2 regions of the Actinoplanes sp. CA-252034 genome follow, and region 2 is predicted to be linked to the other one. Evidence: riboswitches for the same ligand, from Rfam matches in the RefSeq annotation. Region 2 holds a riboswitch; the other holds the start of a gene.
What was found. Region 2 has a riboswitch for thiamine pyrophosphate ahead of ACQPZW_RS03235 (thiamine phosphate synthase). Riboswitches for the same ligand answer to the same signal wherever they lie in the genome.
Positions count from the first base shown of each region.

Region 1: linked by a shared signal. The riboswitch ahead of ACQPZW_RS06290 (ECF transporter S component) and the one ahead of ACQPZW_RS03235 (thiamine phosphate synthase) in region 2 are both predicted to bind thiamine pyrophosphate.

Region 1 covers NZ_CP191846.1:1,357,997-1,368,006, forward strand. Annotated here, with positions in the region: gene ACQPZW_RS06280 (energy-coupling factor transporter transmembrane component T family protein) at 1-500, opposite strand, end outside; gene ACQPZW_RS06285 (ABC transporter ATP-binding protein) at 497-1,927, opposite strand; gene ACQPZW_RS06290 (ECF transporter S component) at 1,932-2,519, opposite strand; TPP riboswitch at 2,595-2,697, opposite strand; gene ACQPZW_RS06295 (alpha/beta fold hydrolase) at 2,789-3,604, shown strand; gene ACQPZW_RS06300 (DUF6328 family protein) at 3,701-4,132, shown strand; gene ACQPZW_RS06305 (hypothetical protein) at 4,202-4,804, opposite strand; gene ACQPZW_RS06310 (Fur family transcriptional regulator) at 4,821-5,222, opposite strand; gene ACQPZW_RS06315 (ArsR/SmtB family transcription factor) at 5,219-5,521, opposite strand; gene ACQPZW_RS06320 (metal ABC transporter permease) at 5,552-6,418, opposite strand; gene ACQPZW_RS06325 (metal ABC transporter ATP-binding protein) at 6,418-7,200, opposite strand; gene ACQPZW_RS06330 (metal ABC transporter substrate-binding protein) at 7,197-8,114, opposite strand; gene ACQPZW_RS06335 (DUF6703 family protein) at 8,164-8,412, opposite strand; gene ACQPZW_RS06340 (antibiotic biosynthesis monooxygenase family protein) at 8,448-8,789, shown strand; gene ACQPZW_RS06345 (hypothetical protein) at 8,807-9,298, shown strand; gene ACQPZW_RS06350 (glycine--tRNA ligase) at 9,368-10,010, shown strand, end outside.
Region 2 covers NZ_CP191846.1:671,419-681,428, reverse strand. Annotated here, with positions in the region: gene thiC (phosphomethylpyrimidine synthase ThiC) at 1-606, opposite strand, end outside; gene thiD (bifunctional hydroxymethylpyrimidine kinase/phosphomethylpyrimidine kinase) at 676-1,443, opposite strand; gene ACQPZW_RS03255 (thiamine phosphate synthase) at 1,440-2,012, opposite strand; gene ACQPZW_RS03250 (thiazole synthase) at 2,006-2,752, opposite strand; gene thiS (sulfur carrier protein ThiS) at 2,754-2,954, opposite strand; gene thiO (glycine oxidase ThiO) at 2,951-4,051, opposite strand; gene ACQPZW_RS03235 (thiamine phosphate synthase) at 4,048-4,632, opposite strand; TPP riboswitch at 4,626-4,736, opposite strand; gene ACQPZW_RS03230 (ABC-F family ATP-binding cassette domain-containing protein) at 4,769-6,415, opposite strand; gene ACQPZW_RS03225 (class I SAM-dependent methyltransferase) at 6,443-7,060, opposite strand; gene ACQPZW_RS03220 (hypothetical protein) at 7,157-7,918, shown strand; gene truA (tRNA pseudouridine(38-40) synthase TruA) at 7,955-8,770, opposite strand; gene rplQ (50S ribosomal protein L17) at 8,851-9,420, opposite strand; gene ACQPZW_RS03205 (DNA-directed RNA polymerase subunit alpha) at 9,457-10,010, opposite strand, start outside.

The sequences.
Region 1 (10,010 bases), 690 kb from region 2:
TCGTCGCCGAGCAGCGGCACCAGCCGGAACGCGGCGAGCGCCCCGATCGCGAACCGGGCCGGCGCCTTCGCGTTCTGCACCAGCGCGTCGGCCAGGTCGGTCGGGTCGGTGGTGGCGAACACCACGATGCCGGGCAGCGCCACCGCGAAGATGCGCAGGATCAGCGCGCCGGCGGTGGACAGCACCCCGGTGGTGACGTCGACCGGCCCGAGCGAGAAGAGCAGCTCCCCGCCACGGTCGGCGGCGAACAGCACCATGGTGATCAGCACGCCGACGGCGGCGAGCAGCAGTGGCGCGGCACGCCGGGCGAGGACACCGAGCCGGACCCCGAAGAACGGCAGCGTCATCAGCTCGACGGCAAGCGCGACGGCCGGGGTGAAGGGGTCGATCGTGGCGATCAACGGCAGGGAGAAGAACAGCGCGGCGCCGACCTTGGCGACCGGGTTGCGGCGGGCGAGTGGCGCCGACGGGTCGGCGACCGGCGCGAACGAGAGGGTCACGGCCGCGACCTCCGCGGCAGCGGGCCCGGTTCCGGCACGCCGAGGGGCACGACCCGGTCCGCGAGGGTACGCACGAACGCGTCGTCATGTGTGACGGCGATGATCCCGTGCCCGTCGTCTCGTAGGCCGGCGAGCAGGTCGACGAGCTCCCGCCAGGTGCGCCGGTCCTGGCCGAAGGTCGGCTCGTCGAGCACGAGCAGCCGCGGCGCGGTCGCCAGCGCCGTGGCCACGCTGAGGCGCCGCGCCTCCCCACCGGAGAGGGTGTACGGGTTGGCGTCGGCGAGACGGTCCAGGCGAAGGCGTTCGAGCAGCTCGGTGACGATCCGGCCGACCTCGGCGGGGGAGCGGCCCAGCCGTCGCGGGCCGAGGGCGAGCTCGTCGGTGACCCGGGACGTGACGAACTGGTGCTCCGGGTTCTGGAAGACCGACCCGATCCGGCCGGCCAGGGTCGCGGCCCGCCAGCGGTGCGGTGGCAGCCTGTCACCGAACGCCTCGACCCGGCCGGCCGTGGGTGCGAGCAGCCCGCCCAGCAGCAGTGCCAGAGTCGACTTGCCGGCGCCGTTCGGCCCGGTCACGGCGAGGACCTCGCCACCGCCGGCTTCGATGGTGACGGGGCCGAGACGTCTGCTCACTTCGGCACGCGTAGCCCGTACCAGCGGAGCGGTCGATGGGGTTGTCGCCTTGAGCGGTGCGGCTTGGAAACCCGGCACCCAGACGCCCTCCGCAGCGAGTCTGTCGCCGTAGGCGGCGAAGATCACGTCGGGCGCGCCGTCGGCGCGGACGCCGCCGCCCGGCTCCAGGACCACCACCCGGTCGACGAGCGGAAGGGCCTCCGCGACCCGGTGCTCCACGATGATCAGCGTGGTCTCCGGGCCGGTGGCACGGGCCACCGCGTCGCGGATGAGAGCGGCGCCCGGCGGGTCCAGGTTGGCGGTCGGCTCGTCGAGCAGCAGTAGTCCGGGCCGCAGGGCGAGGACCCCGGCGAGGGCGAGGCGTTGCGCCTCACCGCCGGAGAGGGCCGAGGTCGGGCGATTGATGGGGTACGGGAAGCCGACGCGATCGAGCACGTCGGACACCCGTGGCCAGATCTCACCGGCCGGCACGCCCCTGTTCTCCGGTCCGAACGCCACGTCGTCGCCGCTGCGGGCCATCACGATCTGGGTCTGCGGGTCCTGGAAGAGGATGCCGACGCGCTCACGGGCCTTGCGCGGGTCGAGCCCGTCGATGCGGATCGTGCCCTCGGAGTCGCCGGAGTCCTCCGGCAGCAGTCCGGCGAGCGCGGCGAGCAGGGTGCTCTTACCGGCCCCCGAGGGACCGAGCAGGAGCACCCGCTCGCCGTGCCGGACCTCCAGATCCAGCCCGCGGACCGCCCAGGCGCGGCGACCGGCGTGCCGCCACCCGAACCCACGGAGCTGAACGTCACTCATGTCGTCAGACGGATGCCCGTTCCCGGCCCGCTGCGAACCGATCCAGCACGCCCGTCGGCGCGAGCGCCCGGACCAGTGCCCACGAGCCGATCCCGGCCACGATCGCGCCGCTGACCACGGTGATCAACGCGTACGGGATGCGGTACGACCAGAGGTCCGTGCCGGCGGTGTACCGGACGAAGTCGTAGATCGCCGCGCCGACGCCGGTCAGGGCGCCGGCCAGGATCGCGACCGGGAGCTTGAAGTTGCGGTAGAGCACCGCCGCGAAGACCAGCTCCGCGCCGAGCCCCTGGATCAGGCCCTGCAGGATGATCGGGGCGCCCCACTGGCTGCCGAGCAGCGCCGACACGGTCGCGGCCACCGCCTCGGTGTAGAGCGCGGCGCCCGGCTTGCGGATGATCAGGCCGCCGAGCACGGCCGGGATCAGCCACACGCCGTAGATCACGGTCTGCGCCGGGGGGAAGAAGGCGAACGCGCCCTCGGTGACCGACCAGACCGTGTTCCAGGCCCAGAAGATCACGCCGAACGCGACGGCGATGACGGAGGCGATGACGATGTCTATCGTCCGCCAGCGGTTGGTGGTGGATTTCATGAACTGCCTCCCAGTGGGTACCGGGAGGAGACGCACGCCGTGTATCCCCGGGCAACGGCGCCCAGGGCACGACGCGGCTGGAGAAGACCGAACTTCCTGCGCTGGCATTACCCAGATCAGGTACGAGGGTCTGCGGTCGCCCGCACTCTCAGCGCTGTGCGCTCCCCTGTCGGATCGAAGCCTGCCCGCTCGCGCGGCCAAGCTTCGGTGGATGTGCTTCGATGACCGTAACACCTGGTAGCGGCGTGGCACAGGGAGGGGAAGACGTGATCGAGGTCAAAGCCCGGGGACTGACGTTCGACGTTCACGAGGGGGGTCCGGAGGACGGGCAACCGGTCCTGCTGTTGCACGGCTTTCCGCAGGACTCCCGGGAGTTCGACCTGGTCCTGCCCCGACTGCACGCGGCCGGACTCCGGACGTACGCGATGGACCAGCGTGGATGCTCGCCGGGCGCCCGGCCGTCGGACGTCGCCGCCTACACCATGGGCTCGGTGACGGCCGACGCGATCGCCGTCCTCGACTCGCTCGGTATCGACAGCGCGCACGTCGTCGGTCACGACTGGGGCGCGCAGGTCGGCTGGCAGCTCGCCGCCCGCCACCCGGACCGGGTGCGGACCCTCACCGCGATCTCCGTGCCCCATCCGCGCGCCCTGATGCTCGCCCTCCGGGTCCGGCCCAGCCAGAAGGCACGGCTCGCCTACTTCGAGGTGTTCCGCCGTCCGTTCGCCGAGAAGCTGCTGCTCGCCCAGCACGCGCTCGCGCTGCGGCTGATGCTGCGGCCGATCGGCATGCGCGCGGAGCAGTACGTGGCGGCGATGCGGGAGCCGGGCCGGCTCACCGGCGGCCTCAACTGGTACCGGGCCTTCGACACCTCACAGGTGGCGGGCCTCGGCCCGATCACGGTGCCGACCACCTACGTGTGGAGCGACCGGGACGGGGTGGTCGGGCTGACCGCGGCGCTGCGCACCCGGGACTGGGTCCGTGCCGACTACCAGCTGGTGGCGATGCGCGGGGTCAGCCATTGGGTCCCGGAACAGGCGCCGCGTGAGCTGGCCGACGCGGTCCTGGCACGGATCGGCGTTTGATCAGGGGGCTCTTCGGGGAATTCGGCCCGGCATGGCGGTCGATACACACTCCCCCGAGAAACTGAGAAGCAGCGATGGGACCGTAACTTCGCGGACCTGCTCCAGGAGCTGCGCGTCGCACAGACCGGCGTGCAGATCCTCTTCGCGTTCCTGCTGACCCTGCCGTTCAGCAGCGGCTTCCCGAACGTCACCGACTTCCAGAAGGACACCTACGTCATCGCGCTGATCAGCGCGGCGTTCGCCACCGCGATGATCATCTCGCCGGTCGCGTTCCACCGGGCGCTGTTCCGGCAGGGCCGCAAACCCGAGCTGGTCCGGTACGCCCACAAGATGGCCACCGGCGGCCTGGCCTTCATGCTGATCGCGATGACGGCGAGCGTCCTGCTGATCACCGACTACCTGCTCGACTGGAAGTGGGCGATCCCGCTGACCATCCTCACCGGTGGCTGGTTCCTCACCTTCTGGGCGGTCCTCCCGTTCGCCCACCGTGAGTGGGGCGAGGACGACGAGGAGTCGGCCGCCGACTGACGTTCGTCGGGTATGCCGCGCACCGCTGTCCCGGCGTTGACGAGCCAGCGGTGCGAGCGCCACAGAGGACTAGCGCCGTTTCAGGCCGAGCCGGCGCAGCTCCAGGCCGGCCAGGGCGGCGACCGCGTCCGAGTCGCCGGCCCGCCAGCTCTGCGCGATGTCCGGACCCAGCTTCGCCAGCTCGGTCAGCGGCTGGGAGGCCAGTGCCCGCAGCGCCAGCAGGTCCTGACCGGCCGGGTCGTCGCGGACGGCCGCGGCGACACCGGCCCGGCGGACCCAGCGCAGCCGCAGCGGCAGCCAGAGGAAGAGCACCAGGGCCAGCGGCGCCGACAGGGCCAGCGCGGGCAGGATGAGCGCCAGTTGCGCCACGAACTCCTGCTGCTGCTGACCGGCCTCGGCGATCGACCGGGCGGCGTCGGCGGCCCCGGTGAACGGCGCGGTGAGCTCGTCGCCCACCAGCGGGACCCGGCCCACCTTGCCGCCCGCGTCAGCCAGGTTGTCGGCGATGCCGCTGCCGGCGCTCTCCAGTTTCCGGCCGGGCACGGCGAGCTTCTCCACCACGTCGTGAATCCACAGGGCGACCCTGATCGACAGGTAGACCCAGATGACGACGAGGATGTCGGTCACGAGTTGGCGAAGGGCGACGGGGACGCGGTCCGCATAGAGCTTCACCCCCGAAGGGTCGCACTCAGCTTTTCGCGGCGCACTCCGGGCAGGTCCCGAAGATCTCCAAGGTGTGCGCGACGTCGACGAAGCCGTGCTCGCCGGCCACCCGGTCGGCCCACGACTCGACGGCCGGGCCGAGCACCTCGACGGTCCGCCCGCACGACCGGCACACCAGATGGTGGTGGTGGCCCTGGCTGCACCGGCGGTAGAGGTGCTCCCCGCCCGGCGGCCGCATGACGTCGATCTCGCCGGCGTCGGCCAGCCCCTGCAGAGTCCGGTAGACGGTGGTCAGCCCGACCCGCTCGCCCCGGTCACGCAGCATCGCATGCAGGTCCTGTGCGCTGTGGAAGCCCTCGGTCTCGGCGAGGACGGCGCTGACCGCGCTGCGCTGCTTGGTGTTGCGGATCGGGCTCTCGGGGTTCACTGTCGGCTCTCCCTGGCGTGGCTCACGGCGTCGGCGACGATGTGGGCGACGTGTTCGTCCACCAGGGAGTATGCGATCTCCCGGCCCCGGCGCACCCCACGGACCACGCCGGCGCCGCGCAGCACGCGCAGGTGCTGCGACACCAGAGGCTGCGGGGCGCCCAGCTTCTCGACGAGATCGTGCACACAGCGCTCGCCCACGCCCAGCTCGACCACGATGGCGACACGGATCGGCGCGGAGAGGGCACGCAGCAGCGCCCCCGCCGACTCGTACGCTTCGTAACCGGTGGTCGTCGTCATCGTCGCGCCAACGGTACAGGCAGGCCGGTGTCAGCCATGCAACACGACATCCGGGGGCTCGGACGCCACCGGATGCGGCGCGGGCCGGCGCAGCCGGTGACGGACCGCCGCGAACACCGCGGTGGCCACGAAGACGGCCAGGGCCAGCAGCACCGTGGTCGCGCCCGGGGCGGTGTCGGCCTCGGCCGAGACGACGACGCCCCCGCCGGCGGCGCCCACGCCGATCACCACGGCCAGCGTCATCGTGGTGACGAAACCGCGGGTCACCTGCTGGGCGGCGGCGACCGGGACGACCATCATCGCGGAGACGAGCAGCAATCCGACGGTACGCATGGCGATCGTCACCGTCACCGCGGTCGTCACCGCGAGCAGGATGTTGAGGGTCCGCACCGGCAGGCCGCTGACCCTCGCATACTCCTCGTCGTTGCAGAGCGCGAACAGGGCCGGGCGGAAGAACAGCATGGCGGTCAGGACTGCCGCGCCCAGCCCGCCGATCACGACCAGGTCGGTCGGCGAGGTGGTCAGCGGGGAGCCGAAAAGGTACTGCATGAGGCTGCTGTTGCCGCTGCCGTCGGAGAGGCCGACCAGCAGCACGCCACCGGCGATCCCGCCGTAGAAGAGCATGGCCAGGGCCAGATCGCCCGAGGTGCGGCCGCGCTCGCGGATCAACTCGACACCGACCGCGCCGAGAGCCGACACGACGACCGCGGTGTAGACCGGGTCGTTGCCGGTGAGCAGGCCCAGCCCGACGCCGGTGAGCGCCACGTGCCCGATCCCGTCGCCGATCAGCGACAGACGGCGCTGCACCAGGTAGATGCCGAGCGCCGGGGCGGCCAGTCCGATGATCATCGCGGCGACCAGGGCCCGCTGCATGAACGGCTGCGTGAGCAGTTCCATCAGTACGCCTTCGTTCCCTCGGTCGGTGCCCACTCGCAGATGCCGGCCCTGACCTCGTCGGCGTGCGGGTGCAGGTGCTCGTGGTCCGGCTCGGCGTGATGCCCGGCCGGCTCGGGGGGTGTCCCCTCGTACGCGATCCGCCCGTCATGCACCACCACGGCCCGCCCGATCAGCGACCGCAGCGGGCCGAGCTCGTGCAGGACCAGCAGGATCGTCCCGCCGTCACCGGCGAACCGGGTCAGCGCCGAGGCGAACGCCTCCTGGCTGGCCGCGTCCACCCCGGCGTTCGGCTCGTCCAGCACCAGCAGGTCCGGTCGCCCGGCCAGCGCGCGGGCGATCAGGGTGCGCTGCTGCTGACCGCCGGAGAGGGTCGCCACCGGGTCACCGATCCGGTCCAGCAGGCCGACGTCGGTCAGCGCGTCCCGTACCGCCGCCTTGTCGGTCCGGCCCGGGAAACGGAAAACGCCGCGCCGGGCCAGCAGCCCGGACGCGACGACCTCGCCGACCGTGGCCGGCACACCGCTGCCGGCGCCCAGCCGCTGCGGCACATACCCGATCCGCTCCCAGTGCCGGAACCGCTGCTGCGGCCTCCCGAACAGCCGGATCTCGCCCCGGCGCGACGGGACCAGCCCGAGGATCGTCCGGATCAGCGTGGACTTGCCCGAGCCGTTGGCACCGAGGATCGCGACGACGTCACCGGCCGGCACGCTCAACGACACGTCCCGAAGGACTTCGCGGCCGTCGTACCCGGCCGCGAGATGGTCGACCTCGACAACGCTCATTGACACTCCAGGCCCAGTTTCAATGCGGTCAGGTTGGCGCGCATCACCGAGAAGTAGTCTGCCGATTCGTCGGTGAGGCCCTCGATCGGGTCCAGGACCGCGGTCTTCGCACCGACCTCCTTGGCGATCGTCTCCGCCACCTTGGGGCTGACCAGCGTCTCGAAGAAGATCGTGGTGGTGCCGTGCTCCTTGGCCTCGGCGGCCACGGCGGCGAGGCGCTGCGGCGACGGCTCGGCCTCCGGGTCGATTCCGGTGATGCCGATCTGGGCCAGGTCGTAGCGGTTCGCCAGGTAGCCGAACGCGGTGTGGCTGGTCACCAGCTCGCGGCGGGCGCAGTTGGCCAGACCGGCCTTGAACTCGCCGTCCAGGGCGGTCAGCTCGGCACGCAGGGTCGCGGCGCGCGCGGTGAAGTCGGCGGCGCGGGCCGGCTCGGCCCGGCCGAGGCGCTCGGCCACCTTGTCGGCGATGGCCGCGAGACGGGTCGGGTCGAGCCAGACGTGCGGGTCGGTGCCGCCGTGCTCCTCCTCGGCGTGCGCGTCGCCCTCCCCGGCGTGGTCGTCCGCCTCCTGCGCGCTGATCGTCTCGACCGCGGTGGTGGCGTCGAACGCGCGGTCGCCGCCGTTCTGCTTGACCGCGTCGTCCACGGCGGGCTGGAAACCGCCCAGGTAGACGATCACCTTGGCGTCGGCGACCTCACCGACCTGGCGGGCGGTCAGCTCGACGTCGTGCGGCTCGGCGCCCGGCTTGGTCAGGGTGGAGACGCTGACCGCCTCCCCGCCGACCCGCTCGCTGACGAACTGCAGGGGATAGAAGGCGGTGACGACGGCGAGCTTGCCGTCGGCGCCGGCGGAGTCCCCTCCGCAGCCGGTGAGGGCGGGCAGCAGGAGCAGAGCGGGGAGCAGGCGGCGCATCATGCCCGCAACTGTCGTCGATAATGACAATGATTGTCAAAGCCGCATGCATTCACAGGATCTTCGACACCGCGGCGACCACGAGGAGAGTGAGCAGCACCACCCGTACCACCCGCGTCACCGGGGACTGCACCGGCCAGGTCGTCGCCGTCAGCGAGGCCAGGCCGGCGGTCAGCAGGCCGAGCAGCAGGGCGCCCACGATGCCTGGCAGGAACAGGCCGGCCAGCAGCAGAGCCAGTGCCCCGGCGAACGCCGCGGTCGGATTCACCCGGGCCAGCCGGTGCAGGATCGTGCGCGTCACCTGTCGCTCCTGTCGCGTGTGCGTACCCTCGTCACATGCTGGTGCTCAACCGCTTCACGGTGCCCACGGAAACGCAGGACGGCTTCCGGGATCAGGCACACGCCGCGCTCGCCGCTCTGGCCCGCACCCCCGGATACCGTTCCGGCCGGCTCACCCGGGCCATCGAGGACCCGACCGGCTGGATCCTGGTCACCGAGTGGGACTCGGTCGGAGCCTACCGGCGCGCGCTCGGCGCCTTCGACGTCAAGGTGCACGCCACCCCGGTGCTCGCGCTCTCCCTCGACGAGCCGTCGGCGTTCGAGACGCTGGCCGCCGCCGAGCCGGGCGCCGACGTGGTGGTGACGGCGAGCGACCGGGCCGCCGATCCCTGGCGTTGAACACTAGGCTGAAAGACATGAGTCTTCCTCCGCCCCCGCCGCCGCCTGGCCCGGGTGTGCACCCGCCGTTCCCGGCTCCCCCGGTAGAGGGACGCGGCAAGCGGATCGGGACGAGCGTGGGCATCGTCGCCGGGATCGTCGCGCTGGTCTGCGGTGTCGGCGCGATCGCCGGCGTGGGGCTGGCCACGTCCGTCACCAGCGCGCTCGACGAGCAGGCCGAGGTGGTGGTGAGCCACTACCTCGACGATCTGCGCGAGCGTGACTTCGACGGCGCCTACGGGCAGCTCTGCCAGCAGGCACAGGACGCCGAGTCGCTCGCCGACTTCACCGCCCGGATGACCGACACGGAGCCGTTCGAGTCGTACCGCGTGGGTGACCTGTCGATGGGGGTGCGGTTGACGGTCCCGGTGGATCTCCTCTATTCCGACGGCGGCACGACGCGGTTGCGGGCCGACCTGGCACAGAACAGGTCGACGGGCAAATTCGAGGTCTGCGACCTCGGGGAGTAACCTCGCTTTTCGTCCTGTAACTCTTGATTTCCCCGCCGACACCCAGCCGGCGTAGGAGGAGACCCGCACATGCCTGCCGACCGTATCGACAGCGTCGTCAGCCTGGCCAAGCGCCGGGGCTTCGTCTTCCCCTCCAGTGAGATCTACGGAGGAACCCGTTCGGCCTGGGACTACGGTCCGCTCGGCGTGGAGCTGAAGGAGAACGTCCGCCGGCAGTGGTGGCGGACCATGGTCCAGCAGCGTGACGACATCGTCGGCCTGGACTCGGCGGTCATCCTGTCCCGTGACGTGTGGGCCGCCTCCGGTCACCTCGACGCGTTCGTCGACCCGCTGACCGAGTGCCAGTCCTGCCACAAGCGCTTCCGGGCCGACCACCTGGAGGAGGCGTTCGAGGCCAGGCACGGCAAGCTGCCGGAGTCGCTGCAGGAGCTGAACTGCCCGAACTGCGGCAACAAGGGCACCTTCACCGAGCCGAAGATGTTCAACGGCCTGATGAAGACCTACCTCGGCCCGACCGAGAGCGCCGACGGCCTGCACTACCTGCGCCCGGAGACCGCCCAGGGCATCTTCGTCAACTACAACAACGTGGCCACGGCGGCCCGTAAGAAGCCGCCGTTCGGCATCGCGCAGGTCGGCAAGAGCTTCCGCAACGAGATCACCCCGGGCAACTTCATCTTCCGTACGCGTGAGTTCGAGCAGATGGAGATGGAGT
Region 2 (10,010 bases):
CTCCCGGAAGATCTCCCAGGAGAGTTTCAGAGGGTCGCCCTTGACCTTCTCGAGGGCCTGGTAGAGGGGAACCGTCCCGATCGGGACGGGCGAGTTCCGTACGATCGCCTCCCGGGTCTCGTGGATGTGCGGCCCGGTCGACAGGTCCATCACGGTGTCGGCGCCCCAGCGGGTGGCCCAGGTGAGTTTCTCGACCTCCTCGTCGATCGAGGAGGTGACGGCCGAGGTGCCGATGTTGGCGTTGACCTTCACGAGGAAGCGCGAGCCGATGATCATGGGCTCGGACTCGGGGTGGTTGACGTTGGCGGGCAGGACGGCCCGTCCCGCGGCGATCTCGTCGCGCACGAGTTCCGGCGCGACGCCTTCACGGACGGCCACGTACTCCATCTCCGGCGTGATGATCCCGGCGCGCGCGGAGGCGAGCTGGGTGCGCCCGGTCTGCCAGGGTTTCCGCAGTGGGGGCAGCCCGGCCGAGGGTTCGCTGCCGGGGCCGGACGTGTCGTAGAGGCGTACCGGCGGGTTGTCGCCGGTCAGCACCACCTCGGTGAACGGCACCCGGATGTCCGGGCGGGGACCTTCCACGTAGACCTTGCGACGCATGATCAAACCTCCCCAGATATGGATGAAACCGGCAGTCGTAGGCAGCGAGGGACCACCGCCGGCGCCGCCGGAGATCTAGACGGACCAGCCGAAGTGGTCCAGCGGGCCCGGTCCCGCGCCGAGCCGCCATCCGCTGCCGCCGCGCAGGCCGCGGTTCACGTAGTCCTTGGCCGCCGCCACCGCGCCGGGCACCGGGTCACCGGCGGCCAGCCGCACCGCGATCGCCGACGAGAACGTGCAACCCGACCCATGGTTGTTCTCGGTCACGACCGGATCACCGCGCAGCAGCGTGGTCTCCCCCGCCACATGCAGGACGTCGAGCGCCAGCTCGCTGCCGGTCACCACGACGGCGCGCGGCCCGAGGGCCGCCAGCTCGGCCGCCGCCGAGATCATCTCCTCGGTGGTCTCCACTCGCCGCCCCAGGAGGGCGCCGGCTTCGTGCCGGTTGGGGGTCAGAATGCAGGGGTACGCCGTAAGCACCCCCACCACCGCAGCCTCCCCCAACCGGCTTCCCGCGGTGGCCACGAGAACCGGGTCGACGACGAGGTTCGGCAGAGCGTCCACACGCGACGCGAGCAGCTCGGCCACCGCCGGATCCGAGATCATCCCGACCTTGACCGCCGCGACCGGGAGATCCGACAGCACGGCGTCGAGCTGAGCCGCGACGACGTCCACCGGAACGGGGTGGATGGCGGTGACCCCGAGCGTGTTCTGCGCCGTGATCGCCGTGATCACCGACGTCCCGAACGCCCCGAGTGCCGCGAACGTCTTCAGATCCGCCTGGATCCCGGCGCCCCCACCGGAGTCCGACCCGGCGATCGTCAACACCACGGGCGGAGTCACCGCGCACCTCCACCGAAAGCCGACGCCAGCGAGCGGGCCGTACCCTCCGGATCGGGGGATCTCATCAGCGCCCCCATCACCGCGATCCCGGCGGCACCGGCGGCCGCGCACTCCGCCGCCTGCCCGGCCGTCTCGACCCCGCCGAGGGCGAGCCAGGGCACGGGCGCGCGCATCTCGGCGGCCCCCGTCGCCCCGAGAGCCGGCCCGTACCCCGGCTTGGATGCCGTCGGATAGACCGGCGACACCGTGACGTAGTCCACTCCGGACAGGTCCTCCGTGCCGTGCCACGAACGGCCGGTCAGTGACATCCCCGGCGGGAGCGGATCAGAACCGGACAGATGCACGGCCGTCCCGCCGAGCGGGTCCGGGCCGGCGATGATCAACCGATGGTCGGGGACGACCGACCGGAGCCTCGTGGCCAGGGCCGCGCGATCGCCGTACGAAAGATCCCTCTCGCGGAGGACGACCCAGGCGGCGCCGCCGCGGACCGCCTTCCGGACCACCTCGACCAGGGGCGCCGAAGCGGACCGCCGATCGGTGAGCACGACGAGCCCCTTCGGGGTCACCATTGCGCGATGCCGGCGTCGGCGGTGGAGGCGACCGCGTGGAACCGTCGTGGGATGCGCCCCGCGGAGCGGGCGAGACGGCCGGCCCGGACCGCGTGCCGCATCGCCGCCGCCATCGCCGCGGGGTCGTCGGCCCGGGTGATCGCGCTCGCGACGAGCACCGCGTCACACCCGAGCTCCATGGCCCGCGCCGCGTCGGAGGCGGTGCCGATGCCGGCGTCGAGGACCACCGGCACGTCGACGCTCTGCACGATCAACTCGATGTGGTGCGGGTTGGAGATGCCCAGGCCGGAGCCGATCGGTGACCCCGCCGGCATCACCGCGGCACATCCGGCGTCCGCGAGGCGGCGGGCGAGAATCGGATCATCACTGGTGTACGGCAGGACGGTGAACCCATCGGCGACGAGTGTCTCGGCCGCTCGCAGGAGCTCGATCCCGTCCGGCAGCAGGGTCCGTTCGTCCCCGATGACCTCGAGTTTGATCAGATCCGTCTCGAACGCCTCCCGCGCCATCTGCGCCGTCTTGACCGCATCACCGGCGGTGTAGCAGCCGGCCGTGTTGGGCAGCACCCGCACGCCGAGCCGGTCCAGCATCGGCAGCAGCCCGGGCCCGGCCGCGTCGACCCGGCGCAGCGCCACCGTGACCAGCGTCGTCTCGGAAGCCTCGATGGCGTCCTCCAGCGCGGCGAGACTGTTCGCCCCGCCGGTCCCGAGGATCAGCCCGTTCTCCGGAAGGAACGTCACGTCAACCTCCCTGCGCGGCGGTGAGGACCTCGATCCGGTCGCCGTCCGCCAGATCCACTTCGGACCAGGTCGACCGGGGCACCACGGTGCCGTTGACCGCGACCGCCACCCCACGCTGGGCGGCGATGATCTCGGCGACCAGGGTCGCGACCGAGCAGGTGCCGGGCCTGCTCTGGGTCTGGCCGTTGATCGTCAGCTTCATCGGAACCTCCCGGGTGCGAACGCGTCGAGAATCGGATCCGCCGAGCCGGTGAGCACCAGGTCGGCGACGAGTCGTGCGGTGATCGGGGTGAGCAGGATGCCGTTGCGGAAGTGGCCGGCCGCCACCACGATCCGGCGGTCGTCGTCGAGGAACCCCAGGATCGGCGCGTTGTCCGGGGTGCCCGGCCGGTGCCCGACGGCGACCTCGGTGAGCTCGTGCTCGGCCAGGCCGGGCACCAGGTCGAGGGCGGCGCGCAGCAGGTCGTGCACCCCGCCGGCGGTCGGCGCCCGGTCGGCGCGCTCCTCCTGGGTGGCGCCGACGACGACCTCACCGTCGGCGCGCGGGACCAGGTAGACGTGCCGCCCGTCGGCCGCGCCGTCGATCACGTGCTCGAGCAGACCGGGATCGCCGCGCAGGCGGAGGACCTGGCCTTTGACGGGCCGGATCGGCAGCCCGGTGAGTGCGCCGGTGTGGTGCCCGGCGGCCACGACGATCACGTCGAACCCTCCGCCGGCTCGGCCCGCCACCGTGCTCGTCGCCGCCGGCGTGCCACCGGCGTCCAGTTCGGAGAGGTCCGCTATGCGGCGCGGGACGATCCGGCCTCTCAACCGGTCCCGCAGGGCGGCGACGATCCTGCGCGGATCGACCTGATGCTCAGCCGCGGCGAAGGCCCCGGCCCGGACCCGGGGCGAGATCGCCGGCTCGAGATCGCGCACCTGGGAGCCGGTCAGCGGCGTCAGTCTCTGGTGCTTCCACTCCCGCGCCGCCTCTGCCACGTCGTCCGCGGTGAGAGCCAGCGAAAGCGTCCCGGCCCGGTCGTAACCGACGTCCCCGAGCCCGGCGACGAACCGGGGCCACAGCTCGTGCCCCGCTTCGAGAAGCCGGGTGAGATGCGGATACTCGAACGCCGACTCCCCACCGGGTGCGAGCATCCCGGCCGCGACATGCCACGCCCCGTCCGTCCCCGCCGGCGCCGGATCGTGGACCGTGACGTCGGCCCCACGGCACAGCAGTTCGGCGGCGATGGCGAGACCGATGATGCCGCCCCCGACGACGGCCACACGGCACGGCGTGGAGGCGCCGGGATCGCGGCTCATGGGAGTACCGCCAGGAACTCCGCGACCGCTCCCTTCGGATCCGCCGCGAAGGCGGAGACCGCCGCGATCCCGTGCACCGCGAGCTGCGGCACCCGTTCCGCGGTGATACCACCGATCGCCAGAACCGGGATGCCCGGCACCGCGTCGGCGACGGCCGCGATCGCGGCCGGTCCGAGTGGTGGTGGCAGCCCGTCCTTCGTGGACGTGGGATAGGCCGGCCCGACGCCGAGATAGCCGGCTCCGGCCTCGACGGCGGCCCGGGCGGCGTCCGGATCACGGCAGGTGGCGCCGATGATCGCGGCCGGCCCGAGGACACGGCGTCCGGCGTGCACCGGCAGGTCGTCGGCCCCGAGGTGCACGCCGTCCGCCCCGGCCGCGAGCGCGACCCCGACCCGGTCGTTGACCAGCACGATCGTGCCGACCGGCCGGCACACCGCGATGGCGGCGCAGGTCAGCGCGTACGCCGAAGCGTCGTTGCTCTTGACTCTGATCTGGACCGCCACGTCGGGAAGTCCCGCGACACCGCGAACGACGTCGATGTCATCGGTTATGACGTGGATACGGGGAAACGATGTGCCCATGAAGCACTCCTCCCTGCGCCGGCATTACCCGGATCAGGTTCGACGGTCGGGGGCCGCATCAGCCCCCCTCTCAGCCCGGTGCCCGGACTCCCGTGGGTTGTCGTAACCGGACCATAACCGGTCCGTGACGAGAAAACTAGCGGACGTCCCAGACCGGCTCCGGGACCTCCACCACCTCGCCGTCGCTCCTGAACAGCACGAAGCGATCGAAAGACCTGGTGAACCAGCGGTCGTGCGTGACAGCGATCACCGTGCCGTCGAAGGCCTTGAGCCCCTCCTCCAGCGCTTCCGCCGAGGCGAGGTCGAGGTTGTCGGTCGGCTCGTCGAGCAGCAGCACGGTCGCCCCGGACAGTTCGAGGAGCAGCACCAGGAATCGCGCCTGCTGTCCACCGGAGAGGGTCCCGAACCGCTGGTCACCCTGGGCTGCCAACTCGTACCGGTTGAGGTGCTTCATGGCCCCGGCCCGGTCCAGTCCGGACCGGTGCTCGTCGCCGCGCCACAGGACCTCGACCAGGGTCTTCTCCACCAGCTCCGGCCGGTCGTGGGTCTGCGAGAAGTGGCCGGGCCGGACCCGCGCCCCAAGCCGGGCCTTGCCGTCGTGCGAGACCTTCGCGAGGGGCGCCCCGTCGACCGGCTTGTGCTCCAGGTCGGGGTCGGTGCCGCCGGCCGCGAGCAGGCGCAGGAAGTGCGACTTGCCGGTGCCGTTCGCGCCGAGCACGGCGACCCGGTCCCCATACCAGATCTCCAGGTCGAACGGGAACGTCAGGTTCTCCAGCTCGAGCTGCTCACACATGACGGCGCGTTTGCCGGTGCGGCCGCCGCGCAGGTTCATCTTCACCGCCTGGTCCTTCGGCGGCAGTGGCGGCGGGCCGGCCTCCTCGAACTTGCGGAGCCGGGTCTGCGCGGCCTGATATCGGGAGGCCAGCCCGTCGTTGTAGGCGGCCTTGTTCTTGAGCATGAAGACCAGTTCCTTGATCTTCTCGTGCTCCTCGTCCCAGCGGCGGCGCAGCTCCTCCATGCGCTCGTGCCGGTTCATCCGGGCCTCGTGCCAGGAGGCGAACCCACCCGGATGGGTCCACGCGCTGCCACCCTCGACGGCGACGACCCGGCTCGCGGTCTCGGCCAGCAGCTCCCGGTCGTGCGAGACGTAGAGGATCGACTTGTTCGACTCGCGCATCCGTTGCTCCAGCCAGCGTTTGGCCGGGACGTCGAGGAAGTTGTCCGGCTCGTCGAGCAGCAGCACCTCGTCGTTGCCACGCAGCAGCAGATCGAGGGCGAACCGTTTCTGCTCGCCGCCGGAGAGCGTCCGCACGATGCGCGAACGAGCCTCCTCCCACGGCTTGCCGAGAATCGAGACGGTCACCGTGTCGAAGAGCACCTCGGCGTCATATCCACCGACCTCACCCCAGTGGGAGAGCGCGTTGGCGTACGCGATCTGGGACTTCTCGGTCTCGCCGAGCGCCGCGGCCGCCGCCCCCAACCGCGCGCCGGCCTCGCGCAGGGCGGGTGAGACGAGCGACAGAGCAAGATCCTCGAGGGTACGGTCGTCGCCGATCATGCCGATGAACTGGCGCATCACTCCGAGCCCACCGGAACGCGCGATGGTCCCGGACTGGGTCGGTATGTCACCCGCCACCATGCGCATGAGCGTGGTCTTGCCCGCTCCGTTGGGACCGACGAGCGCCACCTTGGCGCCCTCGCCGACCCGGAACGACACGTCGGAGAACAGCTCTCGACCATCCGGGAGCACGAATCCGGCGCCGGCGACATCCACGTAACCCATGGCGGCATCCTCCCTGTCAGCGCGCGTTCAGTCAGCCGAATTTCCGGTGACCCGCAGGACCCGGAACCCCTTCTGGCTGGCCGTTCTCTCGACGGTCCAGCCGAGCCCGGTCAGCCAGGTGTGCAGCGAGTCGCCGCCGAGGTGGCGGTTGATCACCAGCCAGGCCGTGCCGCCGGGGGCGAGCCGGGGCAGCCAGCGCTCCAGCAGGGCGTGCAGCCCGGCCTTGCCGATGTGGGTGGGCGGGTTGCTCCAGATCTCCGTGAACGTCACGTCGTCGGGCACCTCGTCGGGCGCCCGCACCAGGACCCGCTCGCCGAGGGAGAGCCGCTCGGCATTCTCCACGGCCAGGTCACGGGCCCGCGAGTTGACGTCGACCGCGTAGACCGTGACCCGCGGCGCCTCACTGGCCAGCACGCAGGCGATCGGCCCGTACCCGCAGCCGAGGTCCAGGAAGGTGCCCTCGGCCCGGCCGTCGGGCAGACCGGCCTTGCGCAGCAGCACGGCGGTGCCTGGGTCGAGACGGCCGGCCGAGAAGACCCCGGAGGCGACGGCCAGCCGGTAGTCCCGGCCGGCGACGGTGAACTCGATCTCGCCACGCCGCAGCGGCGCGTCGGGATCGGCGGTGAAGTAGTGGTCGGCGGTCACCCGTCAAGTGTCTCGCCGCGGGGTGACGAGCACCTCGCCGGGGTGGCGGACACGGTGTGCGTCAATCGATCAGCGTGCGCGCCTAGCTTGAGGCCCATGCGGTACGCCACCCCGTCGCGCTCCGCCCATCGCGCCGCGCCGGCGGGCGGTCTGTCCCTGCCGATCCGATTCTCCGCCCGGGGCCAGCATCGTCGCCGGTCCCGGCGCCACCTGCGGCGCGAGCCACTGACCACCCATCTGTTCACCCGTGGCCTGGCCGGCCTGATCGTGCTCGGCATCGTCGTGATGCTGGGTGTCCTCATCGTCGCCGACGATCGCCGCCCGTCGGCACAGCTCGCCTGGGCCGAGGTCGACGAGCGGATCGCGACCCGGGCGGTGGATCCGGCGCCGCTCAGCGCGGACGAGGTCTTCCCCACCGGCATCACCGCCTTCGGCGTGACGGAGACGTCCCTCACCGCCGACTGTTCCCTCGCGGCCGGCGGCGCCCTGGCCACGACCCTTCAGCGGTACGGGTGCTCGCAGGCGGTCCGGGCCGCTCTCACCGTCCCGTACGCCGACTACCGCATCACCGCAGGCCTGCTGAACCTGCCCGACGCGACAAGCGCGATGGCCGTCAGCGACCAGGTCCGCTACCTGGTCGAGACGGGCGACGGCAGCTTCACCGGGATGTCCGGCGCGATGACCGGCCCGGGCACCCCAATCCTGTGGCGCACCCGCGGCCACTTCGTCATGTACTGCGTGATCACCGGCCCGTCGGGCGAGCTGATCCCCGCGGACGCCCCGCAGGTCCGGCAGCTGACCCACGACATCCTCGACACGCACCTCCACGACACCGTCCTGATCCGTCGGGCGTCGTGATCCCCGTGTGGTCGTCACCGCGGCCACACGGGGACTTCAGGCGCGCAGGCGGCGGGTGGCCTCGGCGCGGGCCGCGTACCCGGTCTCGTCCGGATAGCCGACCGCGACCAGGGTGAGCCCGTGCGCCGCGGCGACCATCACCTCGCTGGACCGCTCGCGCAGAGTGAGGAGCTTGGCCGGCCACTCCGGGGCCCGCCGCCCGTCACCGACGGTGAGCATCGCCCCGACCAGGCTCCGCACCATGGCCTGACAGAACGCGTCGGCCTGTACGGTCGCCACACACACCCCGTCGGGGTCACGCCGCCAGTCCAGCCGGTTGATCGCCCGGATCGTGGTGGCGTGCTCCTTGCGCCTGCAGAACGCCGCGAAGTCGTGCTCACCCAGCAGCCCGGCCGCGGCGGCGTTGAGGCGGTCCAGGTCGAGCGGCCGCATCCAGCCCAGGGTGTCGTGCCGGCGCAGCGGCTCCGGCCCCCAGGGCGCGTCCGAGACCCGGTACTCGTAACGCCGGAACGTCGCCGAGAACCGGGCGTCGAACGTGTCCGGCACGGGCGCCACCGCACGCACTCGCGCGTCCGCCGGCAGCACCGCGGCGAGCCGGCGCAGCAGTGAGCCCTCCAGCTCGGCCCAGCGCTCGACGGGCAGATCGACGTGGCAGACCTGGCCGGTGGCGTGCACCCCGGCATCGGTGCGGCCGGCGACGGTCAACCCGAGCGGCGTCTCGGCCCCGATCAGGCGGGCGAAACCCTCGATCAGGACCCCCGCGACGGTACGGCGCCCCGGCTGAGCCGCCCAGCCGGAGAAGTCCGCGCCGTCGTACGACACGTCCAGGCGAAGCCGAATGGTGTCCGTCATGCTCTCTCCCCAGAGACAGCCGAGGCCCGGCACCCCGAAGGATGCCGGGCCTCGCCCGATGTGGATCTGATCCGTGTGGATCAGGCCTTGTCGGTGTCCTCGCCCTCGGCCTTGTCGCCGGGCTTGTCCCCGGAAGCGCTCACCGGCGCCTCGGCGTCCTGGTCGTCCTGGACGTCGTCGGCCTTGGCGGCGGCGACCGGGGCGTCGTCCTCGGGGGCGAGCGCCTCGACCTTGGCCTGCTGCGCGGCGGCCTTGCGGGCCTCCTTGGACGGGCCGGTGGTGGCCGCGACCTGCAGCTCCTCGACCAGCTCGATGACGGCCATCGGAGCGGCGTCACCCTTGCGCGGGCCGATCTTGGTGATCCGGGTGTACCCACCGGGGCGGTTGGCGTACCGCGGAGCGATCTGCTCGAACAGGGCGTACACGACGTCCTTGTCCTTCACGGTGGCCAGCACCCGGCGACGGGCGTGCAGGTCGCCGCGCTTGGCCTTCGTGACGAGCTGCTCGGCCAGCGGGCGCAGCCGCTTGGCCTTCGACTCGGTGGTCTTGATCTTCCCGTGCCGGAAGAGCTCGGTGGCCAGGTTGGCCAGGATGAGCTTCTCGTGGGCCGGGCTGCCGCCGAGGCGGGCACCCTTGGTGGGCGTGGGCATTTCAATTGCTCCTTGAAATGGGGCGCAGCCGAGCTCTTAGAGCTGCTCGGTCTCGCGGTAGTCGTCGGTGTCGTAGTCCACGTCGCCGAACGAGTCGACCACGTGCGCGGGGTCGAAGGACGGCGCGCTGTCCTTCAGGCCCAGGCCCATCCCGGCGAGCTTCATCTTGACCTCGTCGATCGACTTCTGGCCGAAGTTCCGGATGTCCAGAAGGTCAGCCTCCGTACGCCCTATCAACTCGCCCACGCTGTTGATGCCCTCGCGCTTGAGGCAGTTGTACGACCGAACGGTGAGGTCCAGCTCCTCGATCGGCAGGGCCAGGTCGGCAGCGAGCTGCGCGTCCTGCGGCGACGGGCCGATGTCGATGCCCTCGGCGGTCTCGTCGAGCTCACGGCAGAGGCCGAAGAGCTCCACGAGGGTCGAGCCGGCCGAGGCCAGCGCGGTCCGGGGAGAGATCGACGCCTTCGACTCGACGTCGATGATCAGGCGGTCGAAGTCGGTGCGCTGCTCGACACGGGTCGCCTCGACGCGGTAAGTGACCTTGAGCACCGGCGAGTAGATCGAGTCGACCGGGATGCGGCCGATCTCGG